3 regions of the Thauera chlorobenzoica genome follow, and region 1 is predicted to be linked to each of the others. Evidence: predicted binding sites of a transcription regulator. Region 1 holds the regulator's gene; each other region holds the start of a gene.
The links. The regulator FNR, encoded in region 1, switches genes on or off when oxygen is low (the NO sensors DNR and NnrR bind a similar motif). The targets are predictions, from matches to a motif close to TTGANCTAGNTCAA.
Positions count from the first base shown of each region.

Region 1 (3,231 bases):
GCAGCTCGTCGCGGTCGAGGGCGTCGTAATACTCGTCCAGGGTCTTGACGTTCTGCGCATAAACCGGGCCGATCTTGCCGATCGCCGACACCCCGAAGGCGAGCAGATCGCACTCGGCCTGCGTCGAATAGCCCTGGAAGTTGCGGTGCAGGCGGCCCTGGCGCTGGGCCACGGTGAGTTCGTCATCGGGCTTGGCGAAGTGGTCCATGCCGATGTAGACGTAGCCCGCTTCGGTGAGGCGGCGGATGCCCAGCTGCAGCAGCTGCAGCTTGGTGTCGGCGCTGGGCATGTCGCTGGAATGGATGCGGCGCTGCGGCTTGAACAGCCCGGGCAGGTGGGCGTAGCTGTAGAGCGAAATGCGATCGGGCGAGATCTGCAGCACCTGCTCGAGGCTGCGGTTGAAACTGATCACGTTCTGCTTGGGCAGGCCGTAGATCAGGTCCATGCTGACCGACTTGAACCCGGTCTGGCGCGCGGCATCGATGACGAGCTGGGTTTCCTCGAAACTTTGCACACGGTTGACCGCCCGCTGCACATCCTCGGCGAAATCCTGCACGCCGACACTCATGCGGTTGAAGCCGAGCTCGGCGAGCAGCTTGACGGTATCGAAATCGACCTTGCGCGGATCGACTTCGATCGAGTATTCGCCGTTGGGCACCAGGGTGAAATGCTCGCGCACCGAAGCCATCAGCTCGCGCATCTCGTCGTGCGAGAGGAAGGTCGGGGTGCCTCCACCCAGGTGAAGCTGCGTCACCTGCCGGCTGCCCTCAAGGCAGGCAGCCTGCATTTCGATTTCTTTAGCCAGGTATTTCAGATACTTGGCAGAACGACCGTGATCCTTGGTGATGATCTTGTTGCAGGCGCAGTAGTAGCAGATCGTGTTGCAGAACGGGATGTGGAAGTATAATGAAAGCGGTCTGCTTACCCCGCCGATGGCCCGTTTTGCCAGCCAGGCCTTCAGTGCGTCGGCGTTGAAGGCCTCGACGAAGCGGTCCGCTGTCGGGTAAGAGGTATACCGCGGCCCGTTGATATCGAATCTACGGATCAGTTGCGGATCGAAGAGGAGTTCGTTCTGGCTTTTCATGATCTAGCTGCTGCTGTGTGTGACGAACAATGGCAGAACGCCTGATTTTTTTGGTTGACGTGGGTCAACGGGTGTGGAATGCCGGGCGCCCGGGGTCTCCATCGGGGTCATTTGTCGGGGAGGCCGGATTATCGTGCAGATGAGGGCGACAGTGCCAATTACCGTAAGCGGACTCAAGTCTGCCTGTTCGCAGTGCAATCTGGTGGAGCTGTGCCTGCCTTTCGGGCTGTCCAACAGCGAGCTGAACCGCCTCGACGAGCTCGTCGGTGCGCGACGCAAGATCAAGCGCCAGCACAACCTTTACCACGCGGGTGACCCGTTCGAGGCGATCTACGCCATCCGTGCCGGCTCGTTCAAGACCGATGTGCTGCTCGAAGACGGCCGCGAGCAGGTCACCGGCTTCCAGATGACCGGCGAGATCCTCGGCCTGGACGGGATCAGCACCGAGGTCCATTCCTGCAATTCGGTCGCGCTCGAAGACAGCGAAGTCTGCGTGATCCCTTACGACAAGCTCGAGCAGATGTCGCACGAGGTCGAAGGGCTGCAGCTGCAGTTCCACAAGGTGATGAGCCGCGAGATCGTGCGCGATCACGGGGTGATGATGCTGCTCGGCTCAATGCGGGCCGAGGAGCGCCTGGCGGCCTTCCTGCTGAACATGTCGCAGCGGTTCACCGCGCGCGGCTTCTCCGCCCAGGAGTTCAACCTGCGCATGACGCGGGAAGAGATCGGCTCCTACCTCGGTCTGAAACTGGAAACGGTGTCGCGCGCGTTCTCGCGTTTCCAGGACGAAGGCCTGATCGCCGTGCAGCAAAAGCACGTCCGCCTGCTCGAGCCGGCACGGCTGAAGAGCCTCATCCAGCACCAGCCAGGCGCGCGCTGAGCGCTGCCGGCGGGGAGGTTTTCCCGCCGCCCGGACTCAGGCGAAGAACCCCGCCATGTTCTTGGTGATGGCGATCGACACGATCCAGGCATACACCAGCAGCGCACCGACGAAGGCGGTGGTCCGCACCGCCGGCGTTCTGCCGCGCTTGAGCGCCACGGTGCCCAGGAGGATGTAGGCGATCAGCCCGAAGACTTTCGCCGTGACCCAGTCGGCCGCAAACGGGTATTGCCCGATCATGATCGCGAGGCTGATCGCACTGAGCAGCAACAGGCTGTCGACAACGTGGGGCAGCACCCGGGTCAATGGCCGCTGAAGCAGCGGGCTGCCGGTAAACATCCACAGCCCGCGGAGCAGAAAGCCCGTTGCGCTGAGTACGACGCAGGTCACATGAAGATGCTTGATTGTGTAGTACATCCGTCCCCTTTCAACGAAAGAAACCCGAGCTCCGGTGCGAGTCCGCGCCCCGGCCTCGATTAAAATTGCGCCTCGATACGGAGAGCCCGCCGATGCCCCCCCATGCCCCGCTCGACATACCCGCCCTGCTCAGACGCATCCCGCTGTTCAGCGAACTGTCCGACACCGACATCGAGCGCGTTTCGCGCTACACCCGCGAACGCCACGTCTCGCGCGGCGAAGTGCTGTTTCAGCGCGGAGACCAGCCGCACGGCTTCTACTTCGTGGTGTCGGGCCAGGTCAAGCTGGCCTTCTCGTCGTCCCAAGGGACCGAGAAGGTCGTCGAAATCATCGGCCCGATGCAAAGTTTCGGCGAGGCGGTGATGTTCATGAACCACCCCTACCCGGTGTTTTCCGAAGCCCTTGCCGATACCGTGCTGGTGCATGTCAGCCAGGCGGTGGTCAGCGAGATGATCGAACAGGATGCGACCTTTGCCAGCAAGCTCCTTGCCGGCCTGTCGATCCGGCTCCACGGCCTGATCCAGGACGTCGAAACCTATTCGCTGCGCTCGAGCATGCAGCGCGTGATCGGCTATCTGCTCCAGGTCGCCGACAGTGACGAACCCTGCGAAATTTCGCTGCCGACGAGCAAGCAGGTGATTGCGTCCCGCCTCAACCTCACCCCTGAAACCCTGTCGCGTATCTTTCACGACCTCAGCGAAGTCGGCCTGATCAGTGTGCAGGGCAAGCGCATCACCTTGCACGACCCTGCCCGCCTGGCGCGTTACAACGCCTGAGCGCGAAACCTCACCCACCGGCCGGCGCTGCGCCCGGCTTCTTGCCGCGCGCGCGTGCAGGAGCGACGGCGACT
Region 1 covers NZ_CP018839.1:3,470,102-3,473,332, forward strand. Annotated here, with positions in the region: gene hemN (oxygen-independent coproporphyrinogen III oxidase) at 1-1,084, opposite strand, end outside; gene fnr (fumarate/nitrate reduction transcriptional regulator Fnr) at 1,224-1,964, shown strand; gene Tchl_RS16195 (SirB2 family protein) at 2,001-2,381, opposite strand; gene Tchl_RS16200 (Crp/Fnr family transcriptional regulator) at 2,474-3,157, shown strand.

Region 2 (3,231 bases), 1.1 Mb from region 1:
CAGGGCTGCACGCACAGGCCACAACCGGTACACGCCGAAGTCTCGATGCGGGTGAAGGCGAGCTCGACTTCCTTGCCGGAAGGCTTCACTTCCTTCGCCCGGCGGGTGACGTGGATCGCCGGACAGCCGACGTCGAGGCAGTTGCCGCAGCCGGTGCACTGGTCGGCGATGACCTTGTAGGGCTGGGCCGGCTGGTAGTCGTCGATCAGCACGCACGGGCGGTTGGTGATGATCACCGAAGGCTCGCGGACCTTGGTCTCCTCGCGCAGCGTCTTGAACAGCACCGGCAGCTGGTAGGGGTCGAGCACATGGATGCGCTCCTTGTTCACCCCCAGGGCTTCGCACAGCTTGGCGAAATCGATGCGCGGCACCGTCTCGCCGTGGATGTCGCGGCCGGTGCCCGGGTTGTCCTGGCCGCCGGTCATGCCGACCGCGCGGTTGTCGAGCAGCAGGACGGTGACGTTGCCCCGGTTCCAGGTGATGTCGAGCAGGCCCTGCATGCCCATGTGCATGAAGGTCGAATCGCCGATCACGGCGACCACGGACTTCTTCGCGTCGGCTTCACCGCGGCCCTTGTCCATGCCCAGCGCCACCCCCATCGACGCCCCCATCGAGATGCAGGTGTCGAGCGCATTCCAGGGCTGGCCCGCCCCCAGGGTGTAGCAGCCGATGTCGCCCGAGATGGTGATGTTGCGCAGCTGGGCAAGGGTGTAATAGATCCCCAGGTGGGGACAGGCGACGCACATCGTCGGCGGACGCGGGAACACCTGCTGTGGCGCCAGATGCGCCTTCGCCGGCACGGGTTCGCCGAGCAGGCGGGCGACCGCCGGGCGCAACACGTCGGGCGAGAGCTCGCCGACCCGGGGCAGCGTGTCCTTGCCGGAACAGGCGATGCCCGCGGCGCGCAGCTCGTTTTCGACCAGCGCCTCGGTCTCTTCGACCACCAGGAGCTGATCCACGCCGGCGGCCAGTTCGCGCACGCGCTCGAGCGGCAGCGGATAGGACTGGCCGAGCTTGAACACCGGCGCCGCGGGAAAGGCTTCGCGCACGTGCATGAACGCCGGCCCGGAGACGACGAAGCCGATGCGCCGGTCCTCGCCTGGCAGCAGCACGTTGAACGCGCTTTCCGTGCTCGCGGCACGCAGCGCCTCTTCGCGCTCGTGCATCCGCGCCACGCGCGGCTTGGCGTTGCCGGGCACCATCACCCAGCGCTGGGGGTCCTTGACGAAGCCGCCCGGTTCGTGGGTTTCGCGCTCGCCGGCGATCACCCGGCCCTTGACGTGGCAGATGCGGGTGGTCAGGCGCAGGATCGCCGGGCAGCAGAAGCGCTCCGACAGCGCGAACGCCGCGCGCGTCATGTCGTACGACTCCTGCGCGTCGGCCGGCTCGAACAGCGGCAGATGGGCGAAGCGTGCCCAGAAGCGCGAATCCTGCTCGTTCTGCGACGAGGACATGCCGACGTCGTCGGCCACGGCGATCACCAGGCCGCCTTCGGTGCCGGTGACGGTCATCGTCATCAGCGCATCGGCGGCGACGTTGAGTCCGACGTGCTTCATCGCACAGAACGCGCGCGCGCCCACCATGGAGGCGCCGAGCGCCACTTCGAGCGAGACCTTCTCGTTGATCGACCACTCGGTGTACAGGTCCGGATAGCGCGCGAGCACCTCCAGGATCTCGGTCGACGGCGTGCCCGGATAGGCGGCGGCGACGCGGCAGCCGGCGTCGCGCACGGCGAGCGCAACGGCGTCGTTACCGGACAGGAACAAGCGGCTCGGGGCCGGTTCGGGGAGGGCTGCACCCATGGAAGCTTCCTCTCGTCAGTCGTTTCGTAAGTCGAACCCGCGAGTCTAGTCGGCGCATCCGTGCCTCCGATTGATCTTGGTCAACCGGGTGCACGGACGCGCCGGCCAGCGGGGGTCCCTGAAACGGGGAGGAAGTGGCGGGCCGCAGCGCCGGCGCGCGTCCTGCGCGCGAGCGCCGGCTAGCCGCCGGAGAGGTGCCGCGCCGACGCCAGACGCTGGGGCAGCATCTGCTCGAGCCACTTGCGCACGCGCTTGGCGTCGGCGGTGCGGGTGTAGCGCCCGGCCGAATCCATCAGCACCATCACCACCGGCTGCTGGTTCAGCCAGGTCTGCATCACGAGGCAGCGGCCGGCCTCGGAAATGTAGCCGGTCTTCGACACGCTGATCGCCCATTCCGGGCTCTTCACCAGCGCGTTGGTGTTGCCGAAGCGCATCGAATGGCCGCGCACGGCGACGTAGCGCTCGGGCGCGGTGGAAAACTCGCGGATCAGCGCGTAGGACGAGGCCGCGGACACCAGCCGGGCGAGGTCGCGCGGGCTGGAGACATTGGCCGGGTTGAGGCCGGTGCTGTCGTGGAAGCGGGTGCTCCACAGCCCGAGCAGGCGGGCCTTGACGTTCATCGCCTCGATGAAGGCGTGCTCACCGCCCGGGTAGTTGCGTGCCAGCGCGGAGGCGGCGCGGTTTTCCGACGACATCAGCGCCAGGTTCAGCATTTCCTCGCGCGTCAGCGCGGTGCCGAGCGACAGGCGCGAGCCGGTGCCTTTCAGGTGGTCGATGTCGTCGCCCGTGATGCTCAGGCGCTCGGAGAGGCTCTGCCCGGCATCGAGCACCACCATCGCGGTCATCAGCTTGGTGATCGAGGCGATCGGCAGCACCGCGCCGCCATTGCGCTCGAGCAACACCTCGCCGGTATTCTGGTTGACCACGTAAAACGCGCTCGAGCCCAGCTCCGGCAGCGCGCCGGCGGAGTCCGCGCCCTCCTTGCCGTGGTCGAGGGCGGCGGCCGCTGGCGCGGTGATGGTTTTTTTCGCTGCAGCCCGCACCGCCGCGGGCTTCTTCGCTTTTGCCCCGGCCTTCTTCTTGGTTACGGCGCGTTTCGCCGACGGCTTGGCTGCGACCTTCGGCTTGGCGCTGCTTTTTGCAGCCGCGTGCTTGCTCGCCGGCGCACTGCTGGCGGAAGTCGATGCCGCACCGACCACCCCGGTTTGGAGCGCAAACAGCGCTGCGAACACAGCGCCGAGGAATCTGAGCTTCATGGTCGACAGCCCGGTGAAGGATTGCGGAATGTTTCTATTTAAAAAATAAGCAGATACAAATTTATTTTCAAGTATTTTCGAAATCTGCCGGGAAATTTTCCCACATTCCGCTCCTGCCCGCCCTGACGCGCATCGAAAATACGCCGATGCGCGCCGGAAGCAGAAGGCTCAGC
Region 2 covers NZ_CP018839.1:820,136-823,366, reverse strand. Annotated here, with positions in the region: gene Tchl_RS03940 (thiamine pyrophosphate-dependent enzyme) at 1-1,802, opposite strand, end outside; gene pbpG (D-alanyl-D-alanine endopeptidase) at 1,982-3,058, opposite strand; gene Tchl_RS03930 (NADP-dependent malic enzyme) at 3,227-3,231, opposite strand, start outside.
Region 2: the regulator FNR is predicted to act here: its motif matches at 1,873-1,886, upstream of Tchl_RS03940 (thiamine pyrophosphate-dependent enzyme).

Region 3 (3,231 bases), 1.2 Mb from region 1:
ATGGATCTGCCGCTGTTCGCCGGCGACGGAACGTTTTCCGGGGCGCCGCTGCCGCTCGACGTGCACCTGCCTTTCGCCTTCGTCGCCAAAGGGCGGATGTGCCGCACTGCCGGCCTCGCCCGCAGCGGGCCGGAGCGTTTTTCGCCGCGCCCCTTGTGCCATCACGAATGCCTCGGCCTGCGCGCGGACACCGTGCGCGAGGCGATGGACGACGCCTGGCAGACCGTGCATGTGGGCAACACCGTGCTCTGCCGGCATTCGCCCGCCACCCTCGCCGCGGTCAGCCGCGCCGTGGCCGCAGGCAGGATCGCGCGCCTGATCGTCCCCGGAGAAGCGGTATGAAGATCGTCGCCCCGATCCGCCACCCCGACGAGATCGCCCCCCTTGCCGAGGCCGGCGCCGGCGAGCTGTACTGCGGGGTGACGCCGCGCGAATGGGCCGCACGCTTCGGCGGCGCCAGCGCCAACCGCCGCCCGGGCGGCAACCTCGGCTCGCTGGCCGAGCTCGAGCGCGCCCTCGGCCTGGCCCACACCCACGGCGCGACGCTGTCGCTGGTGCTCAACTCCCAGCACTACTCGGCCGTGCAGATCGAATTCGCCCTCGGGATCGCGCGCAGCTACCAGGCCATGGGCGGCGACGCCCTGATCGCGAGCGACATCGGCCTGATCGTCGCGCTCGCCGAAGCCCTCCCCGGAATGCGGGTCCATCTGAGCTCGGTCGCCACCTGCCGCAACGTCCACGCCGCCCGCCTGTACCGCGAATTCGGCATCCGCCGGCTGATCCTGCCGCGCGACGTGACCCTGGACGAAGCCGCCGAAATCGCCTCCGCCCTGCCCGAGCTCGAAGTCGAGGCCTTCATCCTCAACGACGGCTGCGTGTACGAGGAAGGCAGCTGCAATACCCTCCATCTTCCGGCACCACTCGGCGGGCCGATCTGCCTCGATCACTACCAGTACCGCCACCGCCACCGCGACGGCCGGCCGCTGTCGGCGAGCCTGCAGGAGCGCCTGGAGGAAAACGACCAGGCCTACCGGCGCTGGCTGTGGTACCGCTTTTCCTGCGGCTTCACGACCACCGCCGAAGGCCTGCCCTACGGCCCCTGCGGCCTGTGTGCCGTGCCCCGGCTGGCCGGCGGCGGCATCCACGCGGTGAAGATCGCCGGGCGCGAAGGCCCGCTGCCGCGCAAGCTGGCCAGCGTGCGGATGGTGCGTACCATCGTCGACGCCCAGCTCGCTGGCCAGCCTCCGCACGAGGTCGCCGCACTGGCGCGCGGCCTGCGTCCTTCCCACGAGCACTGCCGTACCGGCTACATGTGCTACTACCCCGAAGTCGCGGGCGATGCGGCACAAGCGCCGCCTTTTCCGCCACCGCCCGACGCCTGAAGGAAGCCCCTGCAGCGCGCGGCCTGGCCAGCGGGACGTTGACATTTATCAATGTTTGACGTCCAACAGTTTGACTTCAAAAAAAGCAGCTCCGATACTCCGGACATCGGTCTGCAGCGGCGGACTTTTCTCGGAGACCAGCATGAAGACGGACATCAGGAGTCGGGTGGATCGGCTGCTCGCACGCATGGAAGCGACCCCCCAGTACCCTGGGCAAGGCAAGGTCCTGTTCGTCGACCTCGAACAGCAGGCGCTGCGCAGCGCCTACCTGCCGCTGGAGATCGTGCGCACTTTCCTCGGTGGCCGCGGTGCCAACATGATGCTGCTGTACAACCTGTTCGAAGACGGCCGCCAGCCGCTCGAGCCCGAAGTGCCGCTGGTCTTCGGTGTCGGCATCATGACCACCACCCTGCCCTCGGCCACCCGCGGCAACTTCACCAGCTGCTCGCCCGACAGCCACGCCATCCTTGACGCCAGCGGCGGCGACTACTTCCCCGCCTTCCTCAAGCGCAACGGCTACGACCACCTGGTGATCTACGGCCGCAGCGCGCAGTGGACGATGCTCGAGATCGATGGCGACACGGTGTCCTTCCGCGATGCCGCCCCCTATGTCGGGATGGACAACATCGATTTCACCACCGCCATCGAACGCGATCTGGGCCTGAAGGAACGGGAAGACCTGGCGATGGCCCGGATCACCCGCGCCGGTGAAAACCTCGTCCTGTCGGCCGGCATCATGGGCGGGCCGAAGGCGATCTGGGCCCGCGGCGGCGGCGGCGCGAAGATGGGCTCGCTGCAGCTGAAAGCCATCCTGGTGCGCGGCAAGGGGCGCCAGATCCCGACCTCGAAGGACTTCAAGCTCGGCGGCAAGGCGATCGGCCAGAAGATCCTCGGCACCAGCGTGATCCAGAACGCGCTGAAGAAGGTCGGCACCCCCTTCCTCTACAAGCCCAGCCGCGCGCTGGGGGCGATCGGCACCAAGAACAACCAGGAAACCACCTGGCACGAAACCCTGGACGCCGACAACTTCGACCCCTACCGCCCCGGCATGGACGGCTGTTACCTCTGTCCGGTGCAGTGCCGCGCGATGAACGACCTCACCCCCGAAGGCAAGGGTGGCTGGGGGGCGAGCGCGCTCAAGGGCCTGACCGGCAACGCCAGCTACGACAAGGCCCAGGCCGAAGTCGAGCACCACCGCGAGAAAACCTACAAGGGCATCCGCGGCGACGGCAAGTTCGACAAGTACGACCACGGCGACGGCCCCGAGTACGTCACCGTCGGCAAGTTCGGCCCCAACCTGGGGATTCGCGAACCCGAGCAGGTGCTGCGCCTGAACAACATCCTCAACGACCTCGGCATGGATTCGGCGAGCGCCGGCGGCGCCATCGGCTGGGCGATGGAGCTGTTCCAGCGCGGCATCCTCACCGCGGAGGACACCGGCGGCCTCGACCTGAGCTGGGGCAACTACCCGGTGATCGAGCAGCTGCTGTTCATGACTTCGCGCCGCCAGGGTTTCGGTGACGTCATCGCCGACGATGCACGCGCAGTCGAGAACGGCAAATATCCGCCCGCCGCGCTCGACTACCGGATGTCGGTCAAGGGCCTGTTCCAGTCCGACCCCCACGACGCCCGTATCCTGAAGGCGTTCGCGCTCGGGCTGGCGGTCGCCACCCGCGGCATGGACCACCTGCGCAACCGCGTCACCCTCGAGATCAACGCCCGCGTCAACGACGACCCCGAGTTCAAAACCGCGCTCTACGGCGGCTTCGTCGCCGCCGAACCGAACAGCTACATCGGCAAGGAATACGCCGTGCGCCGCTGCGAGAACACTTTCGCCGTCGGCGACTCG
Region 3 covers NZ_CP018839.1:2,280,888-2,284,118, reverse strand. Annotated here, with positions in the region: gene Tchl_RS10625 (hypothetical protein) at 1-342, shown strand, start outside; gene Tchl_RS10620 (U32 family peptidase) at 339-1,382, shown strand; gene Tchl_RS10615 (aldehyde ferredoxin oxidoreductase C-terminal domain-containing protein) at 1,525-3,231, shown strand, end outside.
Region 3: the regulator FNR is predicted to act here: its motif matches at 1,421-1,434, upstream of Tchl_RS10615 (aldehyde ferredoxin oxidoreductase C-terminal domain-containing protein).